2 regions of the Rossellomorea sp. RS05 genome follow, and region 2 is predicted to be linked to the other one. Evidence: a T-box and tRNA genes for the amino acid it is inferred to sense, from the RefSeq annotation. Region 2 holds a T-box; the other holds one or more tRNA genes.
The links. A T-box is a leader RNA that pairs with one kind of tRNA and senses whether it is charged. The one in region 2 lies ahead of ileS (isoleucine--tRNA ligase), so its partner is inferred to be a tRNA-Ile.

Region 1 (14,700 bases), on a different contig from region 2:
GAGTAAGATCCCTGAAAGATGATCAGGTAGATAGGTCAGAGGTGGAAGTGTGGCGACACATGGAGCTGACTGATACTAATCGATCGAGGACTTAACCAAAAGTAAGACGAAGGAGGCGCTTCGCGTCTCCCGGACTGGACGATACGCCGGTAATGATTGACTATCAACCCTTTATCTAGTTTTGAAAGAACAATTCTTTCAATGGAATACCTGTCTGGTGACATTGGCGAAGAGGTCACACCCGTTCCCATGCCGAACACGGAAGTTAAGCTCTTCAGCGCCGATGGTAGTTGGGGGATCTCCCCCTGTGAGAGTAGGACGTCGCCAGGCGGTACATACGGAGGATTAGCTCAGCTGGGAGAGCATCTGCCTTACAAGCAGAGGGTCGGCGGTTCGATCCCGTCATCCTCCACCATAGTTTTTTCACGAAGCGTTAGCGAAGTGAAAATAACTTACCGTAAAGAAGCTTTAACCTTTGCAATGTAGCTAAGGCAAAGCAAAAAGAATACACCATACACCTTGCCGGTGTAGCTCAACTGGTAGAGCAACTGACTTGTAATCAGTAGGTTGGGGGTTCAAGTCCTCTTGCCGGCACCACTTTTTTTATGTTTAATTGTATTTTTTATAGGGCATAACCCTATTAGGTAATCAGCACGAGCCATTAGCTCAGTTGGTAGAGCATCTGACTTTTAATCAGAGGGTCGAAGGTTCGAATCCTTCATGGCTCACCATTTATATCATGCGGGTGTGGCGGAATTGGCAGACGCACCAGACTTAGGATCTGGCGCCGCAAGGCGTGGGGGTTCAAGTCCCTTCACCCGCACCATATGCGGAAGTAGTTCAGTGGTAGAACACCACCTTGCCAAGGTGGGGGTCGCGGGTTCGAATCCCGTCTTCCGCTCCATAATTGCCCTAGCCGGGGTGGCGGAACTGGCAGACGCACAGGACTTAAAATCCTGCGGTAGGTGACTACCGTACCGGTTCGATTCCGGTCCTCGGCACCAGTGAATTTCATATATGCGCCCGTAGCTCAATTGGATAGAGCGTTTGACTACGGATCAAAAGGTTAGGGGTTCGACTCCTCTCGGGCGCGCCATGATCGGGAAGTAGCTCAGCTTGGTAGAGCACTTGGTTTGGGACCAAGGGGTCGCAGGTTCGAATCCTGTCTTCCCGACCACTTTCTTTGGGGCCTTAGCTCAGCTGGGAGAGCGCCTGCTTTGCACGCAGGAGGTCAGCGGTTCGATCCCGCTAGGCTCCACCATTTATAATGTTAGAGAACCAGGAAATACTCGTTTTACGAGGCGGTGTAGCTCAGCTGGCTAGAGCGTACGGTTCATACCCGTGAGGTCGGGGGTTCGATCCCCTCCGCCGCTACCACTAGGGACCTTTAGCTCAGTTGGTTAGAGCAGACGGCTCATAACCGTCCGGTCGTAGGTTCGAGTCCTACAAGGTCCACCATAGTTCTCACCATACGGAGGAATACCCAAGTCCGGCTGAAGGGATCGGTCTTGAAAACCGACAGGGGTGTCAAAGCCCGCGGGGGTTCGAATCCCCCTTCCTCCTCCATATTTTTCATCTTTTATCGTCGCGGGGTGGAGCAGTTCGGTAGCTCGTCGGGCTCATAACCCGAAGGTCGCAGGTTCAAATCCTGTCCCCGCAATACCATGTTGATCCGTTAGGATCGGGATGTAGTGACTGCAATACATATGTAATGATCTTTCTTTTCGCTAACGCGAATACTATTGATAGCTATTTTGCTATCGCAGCATATTGATCTTTATTTTCGCTAACGCGAAAAAAAGTTGGTCCGGTAGTTCAGTTGGTTAGAATGCCTGCCTGTCACGCAGGAGGTCGCGGGTTCGAGTCCCGTCCGGACCGCCATTTATATTTTATTAAGATGCGGCTCAGTAGCTCAGTTGGTAGAGCAATGGACTGAAAATCCATGTGTCGGCAGTTCGATTCTGTCCTGAGCCACCATATGTTCATGGCGATTGTGGCGAAGTGGTTAACGCACCGGATTGTGGTTCCGGCATTCGTGGGTTCGATTCCCATCAGTCGCCCCATTTTTTTTGCGGGTGTAGTTTAATGGTAAAACCTCAGCCTTCCAAGCTGATGTCGTGGGTTCGATTCCCATCACCCGCTCCATTTTTATTTGTGGGCCTATAGCTCAGCTGGTTAGAGCGCACGCCTGATAAGCGTGAGGTCGGTGGTTCGAGTCCACTTAGGCCCACCATTTTCATTATTCCGCAGTAGCTCAGTGGTAGAGCTATCGGCTGTTAACCGATCGGTCGCAAGTTCGAGTCTTGCCTGCGGAGCCAATATGGGGAAGTACTCAAGTGGCTGAAGAGGCGCCCCTGCTAAGGGTGTAGGTCGGGCAACCGGCGCGAGGGTTCAAATCCCTCCTTCTCCGCCATAAAAAGCGGCCCATTGGTCAAGCGGTTAAGACACCGCCCTTTCACGGCGGTAACACGGGTTCGAATCCCGTATGGGTCATAATACGAAAAAGATGTGTCGAGGAAATCTTCGACACATCTTTTTTTTGCATGGATTGGCATTGATTTTTATATCTACCTGGTTTCAACTTGTAATGCGTTTGAAATTTTTAAAATATTTCGACAAATAACGACAAACAAAAGGATAGAAATGGGATGAAAACCTTGTCATTCGAGGGTTTCATCCTTTTTTTGGTGTTTTTCGTGGTGAGCTAACAAATATTGTCGCAAATGGGAGATGATGAAATGAAGGAATTCTTATATGATGAAAGAAATAAGTAAGGAGATTGATGATGGTAGGTGAGGATATGGACACGTTGTCCCTAACAGATTATGACGTTTTTTTGTTTCATGAAGGGAATATGCAGCATGCCTATCGTTTTATGGGGTGCCATGTGAAAGCAGGCATTTCAACTGATTTTTGCGTTTGGGCTCCCGAGGCAAGATCGATTTCAGTGGTTGGTTCTTTCAACAACTGGAACGGAAGGGGATTTGAGCTTAAGAGGATCAATCAGGAAGGTGTATGGATGATCCGGGTTGATGAAGACTTGACCGGCTCAACGTATAAATATGAGATTGTGACTGCTTCAGGAGAACGTAGGATGAAAGCTGATCCATATGGGTTCTCCTCTGAAGTCAGACCGCGAACTGCAAGTGTGGTGTACGACCTTGAAGGGTTTAAGTGGAGCGATCGCGATTGGATGAAGGTGAAAGAGAAACATAATCGATTTGATCAACCAATGTTCATATATGAAGTCCATTTGGGAACATGGAAAAAGAAGAGGGATGGCAGTTTTCTTACCTATTCAGAGCTCGCGGATGAACTGATTCCGCACGTGAAGGAACACGGCTTCACCCATATTGAAATCCTGCCGGTGACCGAGCATCCATTCGATCGTTCGTGGGGCTATCAGGGGACAGGCTATTATGCTCCCACAAGCAGATATGGTTCACCCCATGAGTTCATGGCGTTTGTGAATGAATGCCATGCTCATCAAATAGGCGTCATCATGGATTGGGTACCCGGTCATTTTTGCAAGGATGCCCATGGACTGTATCAATTCGATGGATCCTTTGCCTATGAATATGCCCGGGATAGTGACCGTGAGAATCATACATGGGGGACGGTCAACTTCGACCTCGCAAAAGGAGAAGTAAGGAGCTTTCTCCTATCCAATGCCCGTTTCTGGATGGAGAAGTACCACATCGACGGGTTCAGGGTCGACGCCGTGGCGAACATCATTTATTGGGCGAATCAGGGGGAGTCGGCTGCGAATGAGGGGGCACTGGAATTCCTTAAACGGTTGAACACATCCGTGTTTCAGTTTGACCCTTCCTTTCTGATGATGGCGGAGGATTCCACCGATTGGCCCCAGGTCACCTCTCCGGTTCACTACGGGGGGCTTGGCTTCAGCTATAAGTGGAACATGGGCTGGATGAATGATGTGCTCACCTACATGGAAGCGACACCGGAAGAAAGAAGAGGGCTTCATTCCCTCATCACGTTCTCCATCCTCTATGCGTTTTCGGAAAACTATATCCTGCCTTTCTCACATGATGAGGTGGTCCATGGGAAGAGGTCATTGCTGGATAAGATGCCGGGGGATCATTGGCAAAAGTTTGCCCAGTATCGGTTGCTCCTTGCGTTCATGACAGGTCATCCGGGTAAAAAGCTTCTGTTCATGGGAAGTGAACTGGCTCCGTTTGCCGAATGGAAGGACCTGGAACAGTTGGACTGGCATTTGATGAGTTACGATTTTCATCACAAATTCAACTCATATTTCAAAGAAGTGCTGCATCTATATAGAGGTGCAACACCGCTTCACCAGTGGGACCATCGGAGTGACGGTTTTGAATGGATCGATGTCAATAATGCCGATCAGCAGATCTTCTCCTTCATCAGGCATTCAGAGGGAGAGCATCTGGTCATCATCTGTAATTTCAGCAAGGATGCCTACCACCACTATAAGGTGGGCGTACCCCTTGTGAAAGCATATCAAGAGATCTTGAACAGCGATGAAGAACGCTTTGGAGGCTCACATCAAATCAATCCCCACCCCCTTCTTGTCACGAAAGGGGCCTATCACGGGAAAGAGGGATCAATTGAAATGACGATACCGCCTTATGGAGCTGTTTATTTAAAACCAATCATATGAGGGGAGATGCTAGCATGGGTAACGGCAAATGTGTGGCAATGTTGTTGGCAGGAGGCAAAGGGAGCAGGTTGAATTCATTGACGAAGAGCCTGGCGAAACCGGCGGTGCCCTTTGGAGGCAAATACCGTATCATCGACTTCACATTGAGTAATTGTACGAATTCCGGCATTGATACAGTGGGGGTTTTGACTCAATATCAACCGTTGGTATTGAATTCGTATATCGGGATCGGCAGTGCGTGGGATCTCGACCGACGGAACGGGGGGGTCACGGTGCTTCCTCCTTATGCAGAATCCTCCGAGATGCGGTGGTATACAGGGACGGCCAGTGCGATCTTCCAGAACGTGAACTACATCGAGCAGTATGATCCGGAATATGTGCTGATTCTTTCAGGAGATCACATTTACAAAATGGATTACAGCAAGATGCTCGATTATCATATCGAAAAGAAAGCGGACGTCACGATTTCGGTGATTGAGGTCGGATGGGATGAGGCGAGCAGGTTCGGTTTGATGAATACCGATGAAGCCATGAGGGTGACCGAGTTCGAGGAAAAACCGCCGTTCCCTAAGAGTAATCTGGCTTCCATGGGCATCTATATCTTCAACTGGTCACTTCTGAAAGAATACCTGGAGATGGATGACCGCAATCCACGCTCCACACATGATTTCGGAAAGGACGTCATTCCCCTTCTCCTTGATGAAAAGAAAAAGCTGATGGCTTATCCGTTCGAAGGCTACTGGAAGGATGTCGGCACGGTCCGGAGCCTATGGGAGGCCAATATGGATCTCATCGATGAAAAAAATGAACTGAATCTTTTCGACCTGGACTGGAGGGTCTATTCGGTCAATCCCAATGAACCGCCTCAATATATCTCGGAAGATGCCCATGTGGAAGGATCGTTGATCAATGAAGGATGCACGATCGAAGGGACCGTTGAAAAATCCGTGTTGTTTCAGGGAGCTTCTGTGAAGCGTGGAGCCCATGTCACCCGTTCCGTCGTCATGCCGGGGGCAGAAATCGGCGAGAATGCGTATATCGAGCAGGCGATCGTGCCTCCTGATGTGGTGGTGCCGAGTGGCATCGTCATCATGCCTGAGGAAGAGTCGGATGAAATCATACTGGTAACGGAATCGGTTCTATCGGCATTACTCGAACAGGAAGAAGTTTGATCATCTACTTAGAGGAGGAGTTCATATGAAAAACACCCTGTTAGGCGTCATTGATGCGACCAGTTATTACGATTCACTCGAAGACTTGCTATTGCACCGTTCGCTTGCGGCCCTTCCGATCGCCGGCCGCTATCGCCTGGTCGATTTCGTCCTTTCAAATATGGTGAATTCAGATATCGGATCCGTCGCCATCTTCCCTAAATACCAGTACCGTTCCCTCATGGATCATCTCGGATCGGGGAAAAACTGGGACCTGAACAGAAAGAGGGACGGTTTGTTCTTCTTTCCGGTTCCGGGACTTGAAAGGAACGATGAAACGATCGGATCGTTCAATCATTTTGCCCATCACATCGATTATTTCACCCGCAGCACACAGGAATATGCCCTCATCACCAACTGCTATACGGTGTGCAATATATCCTATCGTCCGGTCCTTGACCGCCACGTCCAGATCGGATGTGATATCACGGAAATCCGGCATGGGGGATCGTCCCTTCATATGTATCTGATCAAAAAAGCCCTTCTTGTCGATCTGATCAAAACCCGCCATCAGACAGGGTATACGTGCATGAATGACGTGGTGGAAGATATGGAGAGCGGTCTGAAGGTATGCGGATATGAACATCAAGGCTTTGTGGAGAGGATCGACTCCATCGACAAGTATTTTGAAACAAGCATGAATCTCCTTGAGCTTGATCAGTGGAGGGAGCTGTTCAAGAAAGACCTGCCCATCTACACAAAGGTAAAGGATGAGCCGCCGACACGCTATACGAGCGAAGCGGGCGTCAAGCACAGCATCATCGCCAATGGCTGTTTCATAAAAGGTCATGTGGATCATTCCATGATCTTCAGGGCGGTGAAGGTGGGAGAAGGAACCACGATCAAGAACTCCATCATCATGCAGAAAAGCCAAATCGGCCGTGATTGTGTATTGGAAAATGTCATCCTTGATAAAGATGTAAAGATCGAAGATGGAGTTAGACTCATCGGGGACCCGGAACAACCCATCGTCGTCCGTAAAGGCATGGTCCAGGGAGCGCTGATGAACTCGTGAAGGTATTATTTGCAGTTTCTGAGTGTGTACCATTCATCAAATCGGGTGGGCTCGCGGATGTTGCCGGTGCCCTTCCGAAAGAACTTCGTAAACTTGGAACCGATGTGAGGGTGATCCTCCCTAAGTATGGGGGGATCTCCGCTCATTTTAAGGACCAGATGAGGAAGATCAAGGAGTTCACCGTAGCCGTGGGATGGAGGCAGCAGTACTGCGGGATAGAGGAATACAGGGAAAATGGGGTCACCTACTACTTCGTCGACAACGAATACTACTTTGCCCGGGACCGATTATATGGATTCGTTGACGAAGGGGAGCGGTACGCCTACTTTACCCGGGCCGTACTGGAAGCCATCGGTGAACTGGAGTTCTATCCGGACGTCATCCATTGCCATGACTGGCATACCGCGATGATTCCATTCTTGCTGAGGACCGAGTATCAGGACCGCGGAGGATATGCCTTCATCCGCACGGTTTTCACCATCCATAATCTGCAGTTCCAAGGGATCTACCCTTTCAGTGTGATGACAGATCTGCTGGGCATTCCCCAGCGTTACGCCCATCCTGATTACCTGGAATTCCATGGGTGCATGAATTTCATGAAGGGAGCCCTCATTTCTGCCGATATCATCACGACAGTCAGTCCTACATATAAAGACGAAATCCTACAGCCTTACTACGGGGAACGTCTCGATGGAGTCCTGAAACTCAGGGAGCGGGAGCTGGTCGGGATCGTCAATGGGATCGACGACGGGGAATACGATCCCGGTCAGGGGGATCATCCATTCTTCAGTGGCAATCTTCACGGCAAAAAAACCAATAAAGAGCAGCTGCAGGAGCGGTTGGACCTTGAAAAACGGGATGTCCCTGTCATCTCCATCATTTCACGTTTGACTGCCCAGAAGGGACTCGATCTCATCAGGGCCGTGCTTCACGAAATGCTCAAGGAGGATGTCCAGTTCATCGTCCTTGGTTCGGGTGACTGGGAGTATGAGCAGTTCTTCAGGGAAGCAGCTGCTGCGAACCCGGATAAGGTCAGGGTTCAGATCGGATTCGATGAAGCATTGGCCAAACAGATTTACCGTGGGTCCGATGTATTCCTCATGCCTTCAAGGTTCGAGCCGTGCGGCCTTGGGCAAATGATCGCCATGAGATATGGTGCGCTTCCCCTCGTCAGGGAGACGGGGGGATTGAATGATACGGTGCATTCGTATGATGAAGAATCGGGAAGCGGAAACGGCTTTTCGTTTGCGAATTTCAACGCCCACGATATGTTGTATACGTATCGCCGCGCCATCCGTCTCTACGGACAGGAAGACGTGTGGGCAAGGATTGTGAAGAATGCGATGGAAACCGATAACAGCTGGGCTCAATCAGCATTCAAATACAATCAATTGTATTCAGATCTCACCTCGAGGAGTGAAAGTCATGTTTTCTAGCCAGGAGGAATTTAAGGAAGCTTATCTGAAGAAGTTGGAGATGACATCAGGTAAGGCGTTCCCCGACACCACTCTTCAAGATCGTTATGACACGCTCGGACAGCTGATCCGTGAGTACATCAGTATGAACTGGATCCAGACAAACGAGCAGTACCGCTATCAGAAGCAAAAACAGGTGTATTATCTGTCCATTGAATTTCTGCTCGGTCGCCTGTTGAGGCAGAATCTGATGAATCTCGGGATCTATGAGCTTGTGGAAGAGGGGCTTGGAGATTTGGGGATCGATTTGAAGGACATGGAGGATGTAGAGCAGGATGCCGCCCTCGGGAACGGGGGACTTGGACGACTGGCCGCATGTTTCCTTGATTCCATGGCCTCCATGGACCTTCCGGGTCACGGGTACGGCATCCGCTACAAGCATGGACTGTTTGAACAAAAAATTGTGAACGGTTATCAGATGGAGCTCCCCGAACAGTGGCTTCGTCATGGATATGTGTGGGAAGTAAGGAAGCCGGATCTTATGATGCAGATTCCGTTCTGGGGCCGGATTGAATCATCCGAGAAGGACGGGGTACCCTCATTCAGGCATGTAGATGCTGAAATCGTTGCTGCCGTGCCGTATGATCTACCCGTCGTTGGCTACGGAACGACAACGGTTAACACGCTGCGCTTATGGAATGCAGAGCCTTATGCCTATAAAGCCGGAAGGGACATGATGAAGTATAAGCGTGATACGGAGGCCATCACTGAATTCCTTTATCCTGATGATACACAGGATGAGGGAAAGGTCCTCAGGTTGAAGCAGCAGTATTTTCTTGTGTCTGCAAGCATCCGTACGATACTCGAGTCCTATCTCTCCAGGCACGGGAACTTGGCAAATCTGCACGAGCATGTGGCCATCCACATCAATGATACACACCCGGTACTCGCCATTCCTGAAATGATGAGGGTATTGATCGATGAGTACGGCATGGACTGGGATTCAGCTTGGGGCGTGACGACGAAGACGTTCGCCTATACGAACCATACGACCCTTTCTGAAGCACTGGAACGCTGGCCAGTGAGGATTTTTCAGCCTCTATTGCCGAGGATCTACATGATTGTCGATGAAATCAATGAGCGGTTTTGCCGTGATCTGTGGGACGCCTATCCGGGAGAGTGGGGCCGGATTGAAGGGATGGCCATCATCGCCCATGGGGAAGTGAAAATGGCCCACCTCGCCATAGCAGGAAGCCATAGTGTGAACGGGGTCGCAAAGATCCACACCGATATCTTGAAAGAACGGGAGATGAGTCTGTTCTATCAGTATTTTCCCGGGAAGTTCAACAGTAAGACAAACGGGATCACCCATCGCCGCTGGCTGCTAAATAGCAACCCTCCCTTGGCGTCGCTCATTCAATCGGCGATAGGAGACACCTGGATCAAGGATCCTTCCAGGCTTACCGAGCTTGAGTCCTATACTGCAGACTCTACATTCCTGGAGGACCTTCATAAGGCGAAGCAGTTGAATAAAAAGCGACTCGCTGATCGCATCCTTCAGACCAATGGGATCATGGTGGACCCGGATTCGATTTTTGATATTCAAATAAAAAGACTTCATGCGTATAAGAGGCAGCTTCTAAATATCCTCCACATCCTTCATCTTTTCAATAGATGTCAGGAAAACCCCGATGCGGATATTCCGTCGCGAACGTTCATATTCGGCGCCAAGGCTTCACCGGGGTATTATTATGCCAAGAAGATCATCAAGTTGATCCATTCGGTCGCTGATCTCGTTAATGATCACCCATCCGTCAAGGGAAGGATCAAAGTGGTATTCCTTGAGAATTACCGTGTATCCCTTGCAGAAGAAATCATCCCGGCAGCGGATGTCTCCCAGCAGATCTCCACGGCGAGCAAAGAGGCGTCAGGCACAGGGAATATGAAATTCATGATGAACGGGGCCTTGACCCTCGGCACATTGGATGGAGCCAATATCGAAATACAGGAACAGGTGGGGGATGAAAATATTTTCATCTTCGGTCTCAGGGCAGAAGAGGTAATGAAGCAGCAACAGGATGGCAGTTATTATTCCATGGAGTATTATCACCACGATGAGCGCATCAAGAAAATGCTCGACCAGCTGGTCGACGGCAGTCTTCCTGATGCGGGGGATCATTTTGAAACCATCTATGATTCGCTTCTCGCGGAGAATGATGAATTCTTTGTCCTGCGGGACTTCGATTCCTATGCCAAAGCTCATGAAAAGGTAGCTTCTGCTTACCGTGACCAGCAGTCGTGGCTTCGGATGAGCCTGATCAATATCGCCCGATCTGGATACTTTTCGAGTGACCGGACCATTGCTGAATATGCACGTGAGATCTGGAGGATCGGTGGGGTAGGCGTACGATAATCCTGCTGAATAACAATCGCCCGGATGCCAATGGCATTCCGGGCGTTTTGTTGTGAGCCTTAAGATTTCTTTTTATCTGATACGTAGCTGTCGCGTTCTTTATACGGGATGTCCCCGATGGTCGACTCCATGTCGTTCTCATCGAGCATATCCTCGTACTCTTCATGTGCCTTGGATGGATAGGCCCGCGTGTTCTTCCCATCCATATCCGTCCCGACGAAGGATTCCATATCTTCCGTGAACCCTTCCGTCTCGTCATCGTCTTCATAAAGATCGGAATAATCATCATGATCGCCTTGAAAGTCCGATGGTGTTTCCGATGTACCGAATCGGCCGACCTCCTGGAAGCTATCTTCTGTATCCCGCACCAGCTGTCCGGTTTCGTGGCGGAATTCCCCATTTACAGGTGGCTGAAGGATATCCTCTTCTGCAGGCCGGTCATCGACGATCGACTGGGCACTTGCATGGTCCTTGCAGTAAAGGGTCGTCGGTATGGCCTCAAGGCGTTCGAAAGGGATTTCTTTGCCGCACTCTTTGCAGGTGCCGTAGGATCCTTCATCCATTGCTTTCAAGGCATCGTCGATTTTGTTCAGTTCTGATTTTGAATGCTCGTCCAGTGCGAAATCTTTTTCACGCTCGTATAATTCCGAACCCATATCTGCAGGGTGGTTATCATAGAGGGAAAGCTCCCCCCCATTTTCGTTATCTCCAGTGTTGGCGGGATTTTCTTCCCTGTCATCCAACTGTCCCTGGATATGATTCTTCTGGTCCATCAATTCTTCTTTCAGCTTTTGCTTTTCCTGGGTTGAAAGCATATATGTCACGTCCTTCATAGAGTTCGATTTGTTCTTCATCGTACTCATACTTTAACCGAAACAGGGTCTGTTAAAACATGAATCCTTGTGAAGTGTGCGGGGAATGGGCCTTTTCTCCACCCAACATCAGGTTTTATAACGCTTTTGGTTTCTCAAAAGGGGAAAAAGGGTTTATTATATAATAGGGATAAATAATGATTCATATCCATGACTTCGTTGACACACCCTATACTCAGGTGTATCTTGTAATGGATTTGAAAACTGTAAGTGATTGTCTGGAGGAATTCAATTGGTTACAATCCAGAAGACCAATATAGATCAAGCATACGATGCAGCCTTACTGAAGGCTCAACAAATCAATCATCCCGTGCTGCTGAGCATGGTGGAAGAAACAGGGGCCTTGGATCCACTTTCTTTCTATCATGCCGGTGGCAGGGTTTTTAAAGGAGAACGCTTTTTATGGAAGGATCGCGATCAAACGATCTCCCTCATAGGGGCAGGCTCTTCATATGATCTTTCTTCATCATTGAAAGAGGGGGAGCGCTTTTTTGCCATCGAGAAAGAGTGGAAGCGCTTCATATCTGATGCGGTGGTGGTATCGAGGGAAGAGTGGCCTGGAACGGGTCCCCTTGCATTCGGAGGTTTCCGTTTCGATTCTGCCAATCCTGCTTCTGAAGAATGGACGGGATTCAATGAAGGGTCCCTCCGCATCCCGAGATATATGCTTACGAAGGCAGGAGAAGCCAATTATCTGACGGTTAATGTCGTTTGCCTACCGGATGGAAGCGGCCCTTCCCTGCAGCATTGCCTTAAAGAAAAAGATCGGTTGTTGATGATGGCGTCGGAGCCGGCGAGCCATGAGGACCCTGGTGAGATGTCAGCAGAGGATATCCGCCCGCTTGAATGGAAGCAGTCCGTCCGCAATGTGGTCGACCGCTTGAAAACGGGGGAAATGGAGAAAGTCGTCCTTGCACGGAAAACCAAGGTATCCTTCAGCGATGAAGTTACGTCCGACTTCGTCCTTGATAACCTTTGGAAACAGCAGCCTGACAGTTTCATCTTCAGTTTTGAGCAGGAAGGAAGCTGTTTTATCGGAGCGACTCCCGAGCGTCTTGTGAAAAAGGACGGGGAAGAGATCCTTTCCACCTGTCTGGCAGGTTCGATTGCAAGGGGGAGCGACCTTGAAGAAGACGAGCGTCTTGGAAGGGAACTCCTGGAGGACGATAAAAACCGGTATGAGCACCAGCTCGTGGTCGATACGATCCGTCAGGCACTGTCCTCCGACTGTGAACGGCTATCCATACCAGAAGAGCCTCAGCTCATGAAGCTGAAGGATATCCAACATCTGTACACCCCGGTCAAGGGAACGGCACCATCCGGCCTGTCGATCCTGACGCTAGTGGAAAAGCTGCATCCGACTCCGGCCCTTGGAGGTGTCCCGCGTAAGGAAGCCATGCAGGTGATCCGGGAAGAAGAGCAGATGGACAGAGGCCTCTATGCAGGGCCGGTCGGATGGATGGATGCATATGGAAACGGAGAGTATGCCGTCGCTCTTCGCTCAGGACTCTTGAAGGGGGATCACGCCTTCATTTATGCAGGCTGCGGGATCGTTGCCCATTCGGACCCCGACAGTGAGTTCAAGGAGACGCAAATGAAATTCCGTCCGATGCAGCGGGCATTAGGGGGAAATCTGATATGAACGAACATCAGCAGCGCTTGACCGATTATCTTGTAGCATTCATAGATGAATTATCCAGGAACGGAGTAGACGAAGCCGTCATCAGCCCCGGCTCCCGGTCTACTCCTTTGGCGTTATTGCTCACCCATCATCCGCGCATCAAGACGTATGTGAACGTGGACGAGCGATCTGCCGCATTCTTTGCCCTCGGCATCGCCAAGGCAAAACGGAAGCCGGTCATCCTTGTCTGTACGTCCGGGACCGCAGCAGCGAACTATTATCCTGCCGTCATTGAAGCACGGTATGCCAAAGTACCGCTCCTTGTCTTGACGGCCGACCGCCCCCATGAGCTGAGGGAGGTCGGTGCGCCACAGGCCATCGACCAACTTGACCTCTACGGAAGGCATGTCAAATGGGCAGTCGATATGGCCCTTCCTGAGTCGGGTCAGGAAGTCTTGCGGTATGCCCGCTCAGCGGCAGTGCGGGGCCTCGGTATGTCGATCGGGGAACCTCACGGACCGGTGCACTTCAACTTCCCGCTCAGGGAACCACTCATTCCCGACCTGCGGGAGGATCTCTTTGAAGAAGGTACGGCAAAACGCGTCTATCAGGGTGAACGCACGCTCGCTCCTGATCAAGGGGAAGAACTGGAGAAGGTCTTGAACGAACGAAACCGGGGCATCATCATTTGTGGTCCGGGTATGAGTCCGGACGGCATTCAAGCTGTCGCAGACTTCGGAAGGGCAAAGGGATTTCCGATCCTCGCCGATCCGCTGTCGAACATGAGGAGCGGAAAGCATGGGACAGATGGTATCATCGATACTTATGACACGTTCCTGAAAGCCGGTACCGTCGGGGAAGACATGAAACCGGACCTGATCATCCGTTTCGGTGCCATGGCCGTGTCTAAACCCCTCATGCTGTTCTTGAAAGGGCTGGAGGATGTCCCTCAACTCGTCATTACCCGTGGAGAAGAGTGGCAGGATCCTACGGGAAGAGGAACCCACTATGTTTATGCCCATGAACGTCATTTCTGTGATCGTTTTGCAAGAGAAGCTAAACAACGGGATTGGATTGAGAAGTGGATCAGACTGAATGAAAAGACGAAGGACCTCATGCAAGAGGTGACTGGAGAGTGGGATGAAGGCAAGGCTGTGAAGTGCCTCCTTGAAACCATTCCGGAGCAATCATCCGTTTTTGTGAGCAACAGCATGCCGATCCGGGATGTGGATACCTTCTTCTTTTCGAATGATCGCTCCATCGCTATCCACGCCAACAGGGGTGCCAATGGCATCGACGGTGTCGTTTCGACGGCACTTGGCATGAGCACGCAGTCACCTTCCACCTATCTGCTCATCGGAGATCTTGCATTCTTCCATGATATGAACGGATTGCTCGTTGGAAGGAAATATGGCTTGGATCTGACTGTCATCGTCATGAACAATAACGGTGGTGGTATTTTCTCCTACTTGCCTCAGGCAAAGGAAGGTGCGTATTTCGAAGAG
Region 2 (14,700 bases):
TGAAATCAATCGATAACTTCGATCTTGGCCAGAATGTACGTTTTTCCACTTACGCCGTTCCGATGATCATCGGGGAGATCCGCCGGTATCTTCGGGATAATAATCCGATCAGGGTTTCCCGTTCCCTCAGGGATATTGCCTATAAGGCACTGCAGGTGAGGGAGAGGTTGATGGGAGAAACATCGAAGGAACCGACAGCAGAAGAAATTGCCAAGGTGCTTGATGTACCCCATGAAGAAATCGTTTTTGCCCTCGATGCGATTCAGGATCCGGTTTCCCTATTCGAGCCCATCTATAATGATGGCGGAGACCCCATATTTGTAATGGACCAGTTGAGTGATGAAAAGAACAGGGATTACCATTGGGTGGAGGAAATCGCCCTTCAAGAGGGATTGAAACGGCTGAATGACCGTGAGAAGTTGATCATCAGTAAGCGCTTCTTCCAGGGTAAGACGCAGATGGAAGTAGCGGATGAGATCGGGATTTCGCAGGCTCAAGTGTCCCGTCTTGAGAAGGCAGCCATCAAGCAGATGAACAAAAATATCCAATAAGTGCCCGTTAGAGAGCGGGGAGTGTCGGGATATGCCCACCTCACTGCATACATACGCTTCCGTGCCTCCTGTAAAGAGGGGAAGCGTCAAGAAAGACAGACCGGATCCGGTCTGTCTTTCTTTTTTTCGCATATAGTTAGAAGAGAGAATGTGTGCTTTCTGAAAAGGGGGAAGGAACAGGTGGTACGGATTTCTGAATTTCAAGTGAAGGATGTTGTCAGTGTTTCAGATGGACGGAAACTCGGGAATATCACCGATATCGAAATCAATCTCGACAGTGGAAGGATCGAGGCGATCGTCATAGGAGGGGGAGGAAAGCTCCTTGGGTTCTTCGGGAAGGACGAAGAAGTGGTCGTTCCATGGAACAATATCGTCAAAATCGGCGAAGACGTCATCCTTGTGAGGTATAAGGAGCAACAAGACCATTATTACAAACAGGCTCAGCTCGAGGGGCCGGAATCCTCCACTGATAAATGACGCACTGCCGGGCATATGATACACTTAGGAAAAGAAAAAAAGGAGATTCATTCTGTGGAACCTTTCAAAAGAGAACATGAATCCTACTATACGATTCCTGGATGGAAAGGCGTCACCGCCGGTATTACGACGAAGAACGGGGGCGTAAGCAGTGGACCCTTTCATTCCTTTAATATGGGTCTGCATGTAGGGGATGATCGTGAGTCAGTCGTGGAAAACCGTCGACGGCTTTCTGAACTGATCGGCTTCCCCCTTGCACGTTGGGTTGCAGCAGAGCAGACCCATGGAGATTGCATCGAGCTAATCGATGGTTTGCAGGCAGGAAAAGGCTCAAAAACCTATGACGATGCGGTCCCGGATACGGACGGTTTTCTTGCTTCCTCTGGTGATCTGCTCCTGACGATGTGCTATGCAGATTGTGTGCCCCTGTATTTCTATGACCCAGTGAAGAGGCGGATCGGTCTTGCCCATGCAGGGTGGAAAGGGACCGTGGCCAAAATCGGTCCATCCATGATCGATCGCATGGTCACAGCAGGCTCCTCAAAGGCGGATATCGAAGTTGTAATCGGTCCTTCGATTTGTGGAGACTGCTATGTGGTAGATGATTTTGTCATCGGAAAAATTGAAAAAGTACTAGAAGATGGACCCCACATCCCCTATAATCTAAAGGAAGAGGGTCAATATCATCTGGATTTGAAACAGTTGAACCGGCTCTTATTGATCCAAAGTGGTATTTCCGCTGAACAGATCAGGACTTCCGGTCATTGTTCATTCTGTCATGACGACTTCTATTCGTACCGCCAAGACGGCGGAAAGACAGGAAGGATGATGAGTTTCATAGGCTGGAAGGAGAATGTACATGAACGTTGAACAACGACTTCATAGAATAAACAGCAGTATAGAGCAGGCATGTGAAAATGCCGGCAGGTCCCCTGAGGACGTGAAGGTCGTGGCTGTGACAAAGTATGTGAGCATTGAACGGGCAGAAGAAGCCGTCACCGCAGGAATCACACATCTTGGGGAAAACAGGGACACCGGTCTCACTGAAAAATATGAGGCCATTGGAAACCGTGTCGATTGGCATTTCATCGGCTCCCTCCAGACCAGGAAAGTCAAACAGATCATCGATAAGGTTTCATACATACATTCACTGGATCGCCATTCCTTGGCCGTGGAAATCGACAAGCGGGCGGACAAGCCAGTAAATTGCTTCGTTCAGGTCAATGTGTCTGGTGAAGAATCAAAACACGGTATATCCACGGAAGAAACATCTGGATTCATCCAATCATTGCAAGAACTCGAAAACATCAACGTCATAGGCTTGATGACGATGGCCCCTCATACGGAGGATGAAGCATTCCTTCGCAGCTGTTTCCGAAGCCTCAGAGGGCTGCAGGAGGAGGTCAAGGCACTTGGTCTGCCGCATGCCCCCTGTACGGAACTGTCCATGGGAATGAGTAATGATTTTCATATCGCCATCGAAGAAGGAGCCACATTTGTCCGTATCGGAACGGCATTAGTTGGAAATGACTGAGAGGAGATGAGTAGAAATGGGTATCAAATCAAAATTTAAAACGTTTTTCCTGCTTGATGAAGATGAGTACGAATACGAAGAGGAAGAGAAATACGAAGAACATGAGGAGAAGAAGCCCATGAAATCCCAGTCACCGGCACAGACGAAACAAAACGTTGTCAGCCTGCAGAGCGTTCAAAAGTCATCCAAGGTGATCCTTGTTGAGCCACGCGTGTACGCAGAGGCCCAGGAAATTGCCGACCATCTCAAAAATCGCCGTTCTGTCTTGGTGAACCTGCAGCGAATCCAGCATGACCAGGCGAAACGGATCGTTGATTTCCTGAGCGGCACCGTATATGCCATCGGTGGCGATATCCAGCGGGTGGGGAGTGACATTTTCCTGTGCACGCCAGATAACGTCGAGGTGAGCGGGAACATTTCTGAACTCCTCAGTGAAGAAGACTTTACAGAATCGAGGTGGTAAGCTGAATCATGTTCCTTCTATATCAAATATTATCGTCCCTATTGAATATCTATATGTGGGCGCTCATCATCTATATCCTGATGTCGTGGTTCCCCAATGCCCGGGAAACCTCCATTGGCCAGATCCTCGCCCGCATATGCGAGCCTTATCTGGAACAGTTCCGGAAGTTCATCCCTCCCCTTGGGATGATTGATATTTCACCGATTGTCGCCTTCATCGTACTTCGACTGGCAAGCAATGGATTAAGACAAATTTTCTTATGGATTATGTAGTTAAACAAAAGGACTGATACCCTTACCGGTTCAGTCCTTTTGCATGGAGGGAGTTAAAACCTATGTCGACACTTTATCAGCATTTCAGAGCGGAAGAGAGGGGGTTCATCGACCAGGTGGTCGAATGGAAGGAGCAGGTGGAGAGCCAGTATGCCCAGAAACGGACCGATTTCCTCGATCCCCGGGAGCAGCACATCCTCCTCAGCATCATCGGGACCGAAGGCAGCGTCAGGGTCGCATTTTTTCCGAAAACAGGGGAGCGCAAGCGTGCGCTGATTTACCCTGACTATTATGAGCCTTCTGAAGAAGATTATGGTATATGCCTGTATGAGATTCACTACCCTGCTAAGTTTGTTACAATAGAGCATAGGCAGATCCTCGGGACGCTTATGTCACTAGGTCTTAAAAGGGAAAAATTCGGGGATATCCCTACTGAAGGGGAACGGTATCAGCTCGTGGCGGCCGATGAAATCTCAGGGTACTTGGAAATGGAGCTGCAGCAGATCGGGAAAGCGAAAGTCTCACTCGAAAAGCGTCAGGTGGCAGAACTATTCATCACGGATGAGAAGTGGAGTGAAAATACCACAACGGTAAGCTCCCTGAGACTTGATGTGATCCTCTCCGCCATTCAGGGGGTTTCCCGGCAAAAGGCTCAGGCTCTCATTAAAGCTTCACTTGTGAAGGTAAACTGGAGGGCAACCGAGAGTACGTCCTTCGAGGTGGAAGAGGGGGATGTCATCTCGACGCGGGGGTTCGGCAGAAGCAAACTGCTGACCATCGACGGTAAGACGAAGCGGGATAAATGGCGGATCACGTTCGGTGTTTTGAAATAATTTTGCGAAATTAAAGGAAATTCGGTACAAGCTGTCGAAAAATTAGTTATAATGATAGTAATCAACCAAGTTTTGGAGGTGGCGCCCATGCCTTTGACGCCGTTAGATATACATAATAAAGAATTCAGCCGTGGATTCCGCGGATATGATGAAGACGAAGTAAATGAATTCCTCGACCAGATCATCAAGGATTATGAGATCCTGATCCGTGAGAAGAAGGAAACAGAAGAACGCCTTGATTCCCTGAACGAACGCCTTGGACACTTCACGACGATTGAAGAAACGTTGAATAAATCCATTGTCGTAGCCCAAGAAGCCGGTGAAGAAGTGAAGCGCAATGCGATGAAGGAATCGAAGCTCATCATCAAGGAAGCCGAGAAGAACGCCGACCGTATCGTCAATGAAGCACTTTCGAAAGCCCGCAGGATTGCCATTGAAATCGAAGAACTCAAAAAGCAGTCCAAAGTGTTCCGCACACGCTTCAAAATGCTCATCGAGGCTCAGCTTGACCTCCTCGATACGAATGATTGGGATCAGCTCATGGAATTCGATGTGGACGCAACGGATCTGAAGACCTTGAAAGAAGAAGAGACACTGACTTGACGGATAGGCAGGTCTTTTCATATAATTGAAAAACCAAAAGAATACCTGTCATCAAAAGGCTGTGACAGGGAGAGTACGTTTCAGCAATAACCTTTATCAGCGAATCGGGGGCGGTGCAAGCCCGGTAGGGAATTGAAGCGGAAGATCACCCTTGAGCCCTGTCTGTGAACATATGCTAGCGGACGGCGACTGATCCATGTTACGGATTTTCGAGTGAGGGCAATCATGCCCTTATGAGGGTGGTACCGCGGGAAAAGCTTTCTCGTCCCTTTCTTAGGGATGAGGAAGCTTTTTTTTCATGGTTTGGATGACAGGTTCAATTGAAGAAGGAGGACCATTGAATTGGAATACAAAGAAACGTTATTAATGCCAAAAACAGAATTCCCCATGAGGGGTAACCTGCCGAATCGTGAACCGAAGATGCAGGAGCAGTGGAACGATATGTCGATCTATGACAGAGTACAGGAACGGACAAATGGCCGTCCTTTGTTCATCCTTCATGATGGACCCCCATATGCAAATGGTAATATCCACATGGGCCATGCCCTCAATAAGATCCTGAAGGACTTCATCGTCCGCTATAAATCCATGAGTGGTTTCCATGCACCGTATGTACCAGGTTGGGATACTCATGGGCTGCCGATCGAGCAGGCCTTGACCAATAAAGGAGTCAAGCGCAAGGAAATGACCGTAGCGGAATTCAGGAAGCTTTGTGAAGAGTATGCATATGAGCAGGTGGACAATCAGCGCGCGCAATTCAAGCAGCTCGGCGTTCGCGGCGATTGGGAGAATCCATATATCACACTGAAACCGGAATACGAAGCACAGCAGATCAAGGTATTCGGTGATATGGCGAAGAAAGGGTATATCTATAAAGGGAAAAAACCTGTGTATTGGTCACCTTCAAGTGAGTCTGCCCTTGCAGAAGCCGAGATTGAATATCAGGACAAAAAGTCACCATCGATTTATGTGGCATTCCCTGTAGCTGACGGTAAGGATGTCCTTGCAACTGGTGATAAATTCATCATCTGGACAACGACTCCTTGGACGATCCCGGCAAATCTCGCCATCGCGGTGAACGGGAAACTGAATTACTCGGTCGTAAGCGTTGGAAGCGAGCGCTTCATCGTGGCGGAGGATCTCCTTGAGGAAGTTGCCTCTGTCCTTGAGTGGGAAAATCACTCTGTCGAGAAGACGGTCAAGGGATCAGATCTTGAGTACATTGTTGCCAAGCATCCGATCTATGATCGTGATTCTCTTGTCATCCTTGGTGACCATGTGACAACAGACTCTGGTACAGGCTGTGTCCATACCGCTCCGGGTCATGGTGAAGATGATTTCATCATCGGGAAAAAATACAACCTGGATGTTCTTTGTCCTGTTGACGACAAAGGCGTACTGACAGATGAAGCACCAGGATTCGAAGGTCTCTTCTATGATAAGGCGAATAAACCGATTACTGAAAAACTGGAAGAGGTAGGGGCCCTTCTGAAGATTTCGTTCTTTACGCACTCCTACCCACACGACTGGCGTACAAAAAAACCGGTCATCTTCCGTGCAACAGCACAGTGGTTTGCATCCATTGATAAATTCCGTGACGAACTGCTACAGGCAGTCAATGAGACAGAGTGGATCCCTGCGTGGGGAGAGACGCGCCTTTACAACATGGTCCGCGATCGTGGAGACTGGTGTATCTCACGTCAGCGTGCATGGGGCGTACCGATTCCCGTCTTCTATGCTGAAAATGGACAGGAAATCATCACTGATGAAACGATCAGTCATGTGTCAGACCTATTCCGCAAGCATGGATCAAACATATGGTTCGAGCTTGAAGCAAAAGAACTCCTTCCCGAAGGATTCACTCATGAAGGAAGCCCGAACGGCCACTTCACGAAAGAAACCGACATCATGGATGTTTGGTTCGATTCAGGGTCCTCACATCAGGCCGTCCTTGAAGAACGTGATGGCCTTCAGCGCCCTGCGGACCTCTATCTCGAAGGATCCGATCAATACCGCGGCTGGTTCAATTCTTCATTGACTACCGGCGTAGCCGTGACAGGCAAAGCACCGTACAAAGGCGTTTTAAGCCACGGGTTCGCTCTTGATGGCAATGGGCGCAAAATGAGTAAATCCCTCGGCAATGTCGTCGTACCTGAAAAAGTCATGAAGCAGCTTGGTGCAGATATCCTTCGCCTTTGGGTTGCATCCGTCGACTATCAGGCGGATGTGCGGGTTTCTGATCCAATCCTGAAGCAAGTTGCTGAAGTATACCGGAAGATCCGTAACACATTCCGTTTCCTTCTCGGTAACCTGTCCGACTTTGATCCGGGCGTGCATGCCGTTTCGTACAGCGATCTCAGGGAAGTCGACCGCTTCATGCTCGTGAAGTTGAATGACCTTGTGAAAAACGTGAAAAATTCTTATGATAAGTACGAGTTTGCCGGCATTTATCATGCAGTCAATAATTTCTGTACCCTCGATTTGAGTTCTTTCTATCTCGATTTTGCGAAAGATATTCTCTACATCGAATCTGCCGATCAACATGATCGAAGAGCCATTCAGACCGTCCTGTACGAGTGCCTCGTATCGTTGACCAAGCTCATGTCACCGATCCTTGCTCACACGGCTGACGAAGTATGGGTCCATATCCCGGGTGTCGATGGGGAGAGCGTACAACTGACTGATATGCCTGAAGTACAGTCATTCGACGGTGCGGATGAGCTGAAGCAAAAATGGAATGCCTTCCTTGACGTCCGCGATGACGTCCTGAAGGCTTTGGAAGAAGCAAGGAATGAAAAAGTGATCGGAAAGTCCCTTACCGCTAAAGTCACGCTTTATGTGGATGAAAAGACGGAAGCCCTCCTTTCAAGCATCAAGGAGGACCTGAAACAGCTGTTCATCGTTTCTGCCTTCGAAATCGGCGGACGCACGTCAGAAGCCCCTGCAGAAGCCTTATCACTCGGTGCGAATAACATCGTGGTAGAAAAAGCAGCAGGCGAAACTTGCGACCGCTGTTGGACTGTTTCTCCTCACGTAGGGGAAGACCAGGATCACCCGACCCTTTGCCCACGCTGTGCATCTGTGGTCAAAGAAAACTATTCCCATTTAGCATGATTGAACAGGACCGTCTCTTAATGAGACGGTCCTTTTTGTTATTCCGGTTCTTGCTGGATGGATCTATAAGATATTACCTGATTCGTCATAAGGGATCAGCGGTACCTTGATGCACGGGCAGATGAACGCTTGACATTCCATAATTGCTAGATCTTGCAAGATGGGAACAGCGAGTTTTCCTCCATACTATGAATGGAGGGATGAAGATGACAGATGACCAATACCCGGCAATCATTGAAGAACTGGAATCATCATTGAAGGAATTGGAGTCGGCAGATACAAGCCATCCGATCGTAAGGAAAATGATTGAAGATGAAATCAGGGATGTACGCTATGCACTTGGACGGGCAGACATGAATTCATTTGCGACATGTGAAATGAGCGGGGAATTGATCCCATTCGAGTTGATGAAAATGAATCCTACATCATCAACACTTCAAGAAATGAACGATTGGCGTAAATATGGGAAAGTCCATCTCCATTTATAAGATCCCTTGTTTTTTAAAAAACAAGGGATTAAGTGTCTTTATCACCGGGTTTATGCTAAAATTCAAAGGTAATCATCTCTAATGGATACGGAGGTTGCCTTTGTGTATTATTATCTTCTCGCTTTAGTGGTCATCGGGATCGATCAGCTTACCAAATGGCTGGTTGTACAAAATATGACGCAAGGTGAAAGCATCACGGTCATCCCTGATGTATTTTATATCACTTCGCACAGAAATCCGGGTGCGGCGTGGGGGATCCTGCCAGGTCAAATGTGGTTTTTCTATGTGATTACCATTGCCGTGATCGTCGGGATCGTGTATTACATGCAAAAGCATGCGAAAGGCCATTCACTCTTCAGCACAAGTCTTGCTTTCATGCTCGGAGGCGCCATCGGGAACTTCATCGATCGGGTTTCAAGGCAGGAAGTGGTGGATTTCCTTAATACATATATTTTCACTTACGATTTCCCCATATTCAATATCGCCGATGCATCACTCACGATAGGTGTAATTTTATTGCTCCTGCATATGTTCATGGATGAAAGAAAAGCAAAGAAGGAGAACAAACATGGAAGTCATTCAACACAGCATTGATCAAAATAATCAAGGAGAGCGCATCGACAAAGTTGTCAGCTCCCTAAATAAAGACTGGTCCCGGTCCCTTGTTCAATTATGGATCAAGGATGGGCATGTGAAAGTAAACGGGGAAGTGGTGAAGGCCAACTTCAAATGCCCTCTCGATGCATCGATCGAAATCGCGATCCCTGACCCAGAAGAGCTGGATGTCGAGACAGAGGATCTCAATCTCGATATTGCATATGAAGATCAGGATGTCATCGTTGTCAACAAACCGAAAGGCATGGTCGTGCATCCGGCACCCGGACATTCTTCAGGAACCATGGTGAACGGTCTGATGCATCACTGCAAAGATCTTTCCGGTATCAACGGTGTCATGCGCCCTGGTATTGTACACCGGATCGACAAAGATACGTCTGGTCTCCTGATGGTTGCAAAGAACGACCAGGCCCATGAGCATCTTGTCAACCAGCTAGTGGAGAAGACCGTCACACGTAAATATACGGCCATCGTCCATGGGAACATTCCTCATGAGTACGGTACGATTGATGCACCGATTGGCAGGGATCCCAAAGACCGCCAGAGGATGACCGTCGTGGATAACGGTAAAAAAGCTGTCACGCATTTCAGGGTGCGGGATCGGTATGAGGATTTCACCCTCGTTGAGTGTGAGCTGGAGACGGGCCGGACCCATCAGATCCGTGTTCATATGAAATACGTCGGATATCCCCTCGCTGGAGATCCGAAATACGGGCCGAGGAAGACGCTGCCACTCAATGGACAAGCCCTTCACGCGGGAACACTTGGATTCGTCCATCCCCGTACTGGAGAATACATGGAGTTCCACGCAGAGCTTCCTGAAGAATTCACGAAGCTCATTGCCCGCCTTGAAAATAGTCGTTGACAAATGGGCAGGGGACCTGTATGATAAACGTAATTGAATAAGACCTTTAATACAGTCCCGTGAGACTGAGAAGGAGTTTGTATACCAGGTTAGGTGTGCAAAGATTTATATACGATAAGTGTATCCTCTCATCCATGGGTGAGGGGATTTTTTTATGGCAATGAAGGAGGTACCACTCATGACTAAAAAAGCAACGGTTCTCGACCAGCCTGCCATCCGCAGGGCCCTGACCAGGATCGCACATGAGATCATCGAGCGCAATAAAGGGATTGATGAAATCGTCCTTGTCGGAATCAAAACAAGGGGCATCCACATCGCACGCAGGCTTGCGGAACGGATTCATGATATTGAAGGACAGAAGGTTCCAGTCGGGGAGATTGATATCACACTTTACCGCGACGATCTGTCTGTCAAAACATCAGACCACGAACCAGAAGTGAAGGGTTCGGATCTTCCAGTGGGTATCGCCAACAAAAAAGTCATCCTGATCGATGATGTCCTCTTTACAGGGAGAACGGTAAGAGCTGGACTCGATGCTCTCATGGATCTTGGCCGACCGGGTCAGATTCAGCTAGCCGTACTCGTCGATCGCGGTCACCGGGAACTCCCGATCCGTGCCGACTATGTCGGGAAGAATATCCCGACTTCAAGCTCTGAAAAAATCACGGTTGCTTTGTCCGAGGTCGATGACCGGGATGAAGTATCCATCTACGAAAACGAATAAGTATCCTTTTAAGAGTGGTCCAGTGAGGCTGACAAAGGATGGTGGGGAAGGCGTATGGCCGTCTCCTGCCCTCTTTGTGCCCTCTTGGATAAGAGGGTTTTTTTAATAGGTGAAACAAGGAGGAAATGATATGACTACCAAACAAGATATCGTACTTGATGTACATGAAGTCCCACCAGCAAGAAAATGGCTCACCCTGAGCCTTCAGCATCTGTTCGCCATGTTCGGCGCCACGGTCCTCGTACCGTTCCTCGTCGATTTGAGCCCCGGGGTTGCACTCGTATCGAGTGGCCTTGGAACACTGGCATACATCATCATCACGAGGGGTCAGATCCCGGCCTACCTTGGATCATCCTTTGCGTTCATCGCACCGATCATCGCCGCCAAGCAATTCGGAGGTCCCGGTGCAGCCATGATGGGGAGCTTCATGGCTGGAATTGTGTACGGCCTAGTCGCCCTCTTGATCGCGAAGCTCGGAGTGAAATGGCTGTCCACAATCCTGCCGCCGGTCGTGGTTGGACCGGTGATCATGGTCATCGGACTGGGTCTTGCAGGAACGGCCGTCAACATGGCCATGTATGCCGATCCTTATGCCGATACCCTGGTATATAGCAGCAAGCATATCCTTGTGGCGCTCGCCACCTTGCTTATCACCATCATCTGCTCGGTCTACTTCAAGGGCTTTCTCGGTATGGTCCCGATCCTTGCGGGCATAACAGGCGGTTATATCATTGCCATATTCGCCGGGCTCGTCGACTTCCAACCGGTGCTTGATGCACCACTATTCAAAATGCCAGACTTCTTCATTCCATTCGTCGACTACACACCTTCCTTCTCCTGGTCCATCATGTCGATCATGGTGCCGGTCGCCGTCGTGACGATGGCGGAACACACAGGTCATCAGATGGTCCTCAGCAAGGTTGTCGGAAGGAACTTCATCGAAAAACCGGGCTTGCATAAATCCATCCTCGGTGACGGGGCGGCGACAGTCATTGCTTCCATCATCGGGGGTCCGCCGGTTACCACATACGGTGAGAACATCGGTGTACTCGCCATTACGAAAGTATACAGCGTCTATGTAATCGGGGGTACGGCGGTGCTGGCAGTCGTGTTCGGTTTCATCGGGAAAATCACAGCCCTCATCAGTTCCATCCCGACGGCCGTCATGGGAGGGGTATCCATCCTTCTCTTCGGAATCATCGCATCGAGCGGTCTCAGGATGCTCATTGACTACAAGGTTGACCTTGGGAAGAACCGAAACCTCATCATCTCATCTGTCATACTCGTCATCGGAGTCGGAGGCGCCTATGTGGAACTGGGACAAAACGTCTCACTTTCCGGAATGGCCTTAGCAGCCATCATCGGAGTCGTACTGAATCTAGTCCTTCCGGGACGGGAAGAAACTTCAGGAAATCTATTCGAAGAACAAAAACAAGCAAATGACGAAGTAGCATAGAAAACCTTTTAACAATGGTCCAGAGAGTCCATAAGGGTGATGCGGTATAGGGACGAGTCTGTTCCTCTATGGCTGAAAACACCCTGAGCAGAAGGCACAGGGTGTTTTTTTATACAAAAAGTCAGAAGGGCGGCGTGTACGATGGGGCACTTATTAACCATGAAGGATTTATCTGAAAGAGAGATCCTCTCAATCTTGGATCAGGCAGAACGCTTCAAGGCAGGAGAAAGGTGGGAAGATGAATCAGATCATTTCGTGGCCAACCTTTTCTTCGAAGCCAGTACACGGACGAAATGCAGTTTTGAAATGGCGGAAAGGCGTCTCGGCCTGGACGTGATTCCGTTTGAATCCCATGCCTCGAGCGTCCAAAAGGGAGAAACCCTTTACGATACAGTGAAAACACTGGAATCAATCGGGGTGGGAGCCGTGGTCATCCGTCATAGCAGGGACCGCTACTTTGATGAGCTCAAAGGTCTGGACGTCAGGATCATCAATGGAGGGGATGGATGCGGAAATCATCCGACTCAATGCCTCCTTGACCTGATGACAATCCGTCAGGAATTCGGAGGGTTTCAGGGTCTCCGGGTCGCCATCATCGGCGATATCGCCCACAGCCGTGTGGCTAGATCCAATGCGGAAGCCCTCACCGCACTCGGGGCAGAGGTCAGGTTCTCTGGTCCAGAGGAATGGTTCCCAGAGCGCTACAGGGATCGATATGTAGAGATCGAGGAAGCGATGAGTTCATCCGACGTCGTGATGCTACTGCGCATCCAGCACGAAAGGCATCATGGAACGCCGATTGCGTCCAAGGCGGATTATCACCAGGCATACGGCCTTACCTTGGAGAGGGAGAGGAAGATGGCGCATGGAAGCATCATCATGCACCCGGCACCTGTCAACCGTGGGGTCGAGATCGCCGATTCCCTCGTGGAATGCGGACGGTCCAGGATCTTCAAACAAATGGAAAATGGCGTATACGTCAGAATGGCGGTACTAAAAAGAGCATTCCAATTACAAGGAGGACGTCAACATGAACTGGTTGATCAAACATGCTAACATTCTGAATTCAAAAGGGGAACTGGAACCGGTCGAGGTAAAGACAAAGGGGAATAAGATTGCTGAAATAGGAACCGAACTCTCCAACACGGGTGAGATGGAATATGATGCGCGCGGCATGTTGCTATCACCTGGTTTCGTCGACCTCCACGTTCATCTCCGCGAACCAGGGGGAGAACATAAAGAAACGATCGAAACCGGAACGAAAGCTGCTGCTAAAGGCGGTTACACGACAATTGCGGCGATGCCCAACACACGCCCCGTACCGGATGATACCGAAACACTGGATTGGTTACATAAACGGATTAACGAAACGGCCTCGGTCAGGGTCCTACCTTACGGAGCCATCACAGAGAGACAGGCTGGGAAGGAATTGAACGACCTCGAAGCGATGAAGCAACATGGGGCCTTCGCTTTCACAGATGACGGTGTCGGAGTGCAGTCAGCCGCCATGATGCTCGAAGCCATGAAAAAAGCCGCAGCTATCGGAGCTTCCATCGTGGCCCATTGCGAAGAGAACACCCTGATCAATAAAGGGTCCGTCCATGAAGGCAGGTTTTCAGCCTTGAACGGACTGAATGGGATCCCGTCTGTATGTGAAGCGGTTCATATCGCTCGGGATGTGCTCCTTGCGGAAGCAGCGGGTACCCATTATCATGTCTGCCACATCTCAACAAAAGAATCCGTCAGAGTGGTCAGGGATGCAAAGAGGGCCGGGATCAAGGTGACAGCAGAAGTGACCCCGCATCATCTCCTGCTATGTGAAGATGACATCCCGGGGATGGATACGAACTTTAAGATGAATCCACCTCTCCGTGGGAAAGAGGACAGGGACGCCCTCATCGAAGGGCTTCTGGACGGCACCATCGACTTTATCGCCACCGATCATGCACCGCATACAACAGAAGAAAAGGGAGAGGGCATGGAATTATCGCCATTCGGGATTGTCGGGCTTGAAACGGCATTTCCTTTACTCCATACGCATTTTGTTCAAAAAGGAATCATCACGTTGAAGCAGCTCATCGATTGGATGACCGTCAAACCTTCAGAAGCGTTCAATCTACCGTTTGGCACGCTTAAAGTTGGAGGCGACGCAGACTTCACGCTGATCGATTTGGAAAAGAAGGAAACCATTCATACGGGATCCTTCCTGTCAAAAGGCAAGAACACACCATTCTCGGGGTGGGAATGCACAGGATATCCGCAAGCGACATTTTATCAAGGTCAACAAGTTTGGAATGGAGGAGAAGCATAATGAACAGACAGCTCATTCTGGAAGACGGAACGATTTTTATCGGTGAAGGATTCGGTGCAGACAGTGAGGCCATAGGGGAAGTCGTATTCAACACAAGCATGACAGGGTACCAGGAAATCTTGTCCGATCCCTCTTACTGCGGCCAGTTCGTCACCATGACCTATCCTTTGATCGGAAACTACGGTGTGAATCGTGACGACTTCGAATCGATTTCTCCTGCAGTCAAGGCATTCATTGTGCGGGAATCGGCAGACTTCGCATCCAACTGGCGAAATGAATCCACACTTGATGAGCTGCTCAGGATAAAAGGGATCCCGGGGATTGCCGGTGTCGATACACGGAAGCTGACCCGTCTGATAAGGAAATCGGGATCGATGAAAGGTATCCTTTGCAG

Region 1: it has a tRNA-Ile gene. The T-box ahead of ileS (isoleucine--tRNA ligase) is inferred to sense a tRNA for this amino acid. The anticodon was not compared.

What each region holds. Positions count from the first base shown of each region.
Region 1 is NZ_JBDKWY010000003.1:357,852-372,551, reverse strand. It holds partial or broken rRNA gene ABJ225_RS11780 (23S ribosomal RNA) at 1-99, shown strand, start outside; rRNA gene rrf (5S ribosomal RNA) at 214-330, shown strand; tRNA gene ABJ225_RS11770 (tRNA-Val) at 340-415, shown strand; tRNA gene ABJ225_RS11765 (tRNA-Thr) at 522-597, shown strand; tRNA gene ABJ225_RS11760 (tRNA-Lys) at 656-731, shown strand; tRNA gene ABJ225_RS11755 (tRNA-Leu) at 742-826, shown strand; tRNA gene ABJ225_RS11750 (tRNA-Gly) at 830-904, shown strand; tRNA gene ABJ225_RS11745 (tRNA-Leu) at 916-1,004, shown strand; tRNA gene ABJ225_RS11740 (tRNA-Arg) at 1,020-1,096, shown strand; tRNA gene ABJ225_RS11735 (tRNA-Pro) at 1,101-1,177, shown strand; tRNA gene ABJ225_RS11730 (tRNA-Ala) at 1,186-1,261, shown strand; tRNA gene ABJ225_RS11725 (tRNA-Met) at 1,301-1,377, shown strand; tRNA gene ABJ225_RS11720 (tRNA-Ile) at 1,382-1,458, shown strand; tRNA gene ABJ225_RS11715 (tRNA-Ser) at 1,474-1,566, shown strand; tRNA gene ABJ225_RS11710 (tRNA-Met) at 1,587-1,660, shown strand; tRNA gene ABJ225_RS11705 (tRNA-Asp) at 1,805-1,881, shown strand; tRNA gene ABJ225_RS11700 (tRNA-Phe) at 1,902-1,977, shown strand; tRNA gene ABJ225_RS11695 (tRNA-His) at 1,988-2,063, shown strand; tRNA gene ABJ225_RS11690 (tRNA-Gly) at 2,072-2,145, shown strand; tRNA gene ABJ225_RS11685 (tRNA-Ile) at 2,157-2,233, shown strand; tRNA gene ABJ225_RS11680 (tRNA-Asn) at 2,244-2,318, shown strand; tRNA gene ABJ225_RS11675 (tRNA-Ser) at 2,323-2,413, shown strand; tRNA gene ABJ225_RS11670 (tRNA-Glu) at 2,422-2,493, shown strand; gene glgB (1,4-alpha-glucan branching enzyme) at 2,786-4,648, shown strand; gene ABJ225_RS11660 (glucose-1-phosphate adenylyltransferase) at 4,663-5,820, shown strand; gene ABJ225_RS11655 (GlgC family sugar phosphate nucleotidyltransferase) at 5,846-6,874, shown strand; gene glgA (glycogen synthase GlgA) at 6,871-8,310, shown strand; gene ABJ225_RS11645 (glycogen/starch/alpha-glucan phosphorylase) at 8,300-10,702, shown strand; gene ABJ225_RS11640 (TraR/DksA C4-type zinc finger protein) at 10,762-11,535, opposite strand; gene ABJ225_RS11635 (isochorismate synthase) at 11,807-13,216, shown strand; gene menD (2-succinyl-5-enolpyruvyl-6-hydroxy-3-cyclohexene-1-carboxylic-acid synthase) at 13,213-14,700, shown strand, end outside.
Region 2 is NZ_JBDKWY010000001.1:420,163-434,862, forward strand. It holds gene sigG (RNA polymerase sporulation sigma factor SigG) at 1-551, shown strand, start outside; gene ABJ225_RS02225 (YlmC/YmxH family sporulation protein) at 732-1,028, shown strand; gene pgeF (peptidoglycan editing factor PgeF) at 1,083-1,898, shown strand; gene ABJ225_RS02235 (YggS family pyridoxal phosphate-dependent enzyme) at 1,888-2,562, shown strand; gene ABJ225_RS02240 (cell division protein SepF) at 2,579-3,025, shown strand; gene ABJ225_RS02245 (YggT family protein) at 3,034-3,297, shown strand; gene ABJ225_RS02250 (YlmH family RNA-binding protein) at 3,360-4,130, shown strand; gene ABJ225_RS02255 (DivIVA domain-containing protein) at 4,218-4,733, shown strand; T-box leader at 4,786-5,006, shown strand; gene ileS (isoleucine--tRNA ligase) at 5,076-7,847, shown strand; gene ABJ225_RS02265 (hypothetical protein) at 8,054-8,335, shown strand; gene lspA (signal peptidase II) at 8,438-8,929, shown strand; gene ABJ225_RS02275 (RluA family pseudouridine synthase) at 8,904-9,815, shown strand; gene pyrR (bifunctional pyr operon transcriptional regulator/uracil phosphoribosyltransferase PyrR) at 9,994-10,539, shown strand; gene ABJ225_RS02285 (solute carrier family 23 protein) at 10,670-11,995, shown strand; gene ABJ225_RS02290 (aspartate carbamoyltransferase catalytic subunit) at 12,137-13,051, shown strand; gene ABJ225_RS02295 (dihydroorotase) at 13,026-14,306, shown strand; gene ABJ225_RS02300 (carbamoyl phosphate synthase small subunit) at 14,306-14,700, shown strand, end outside.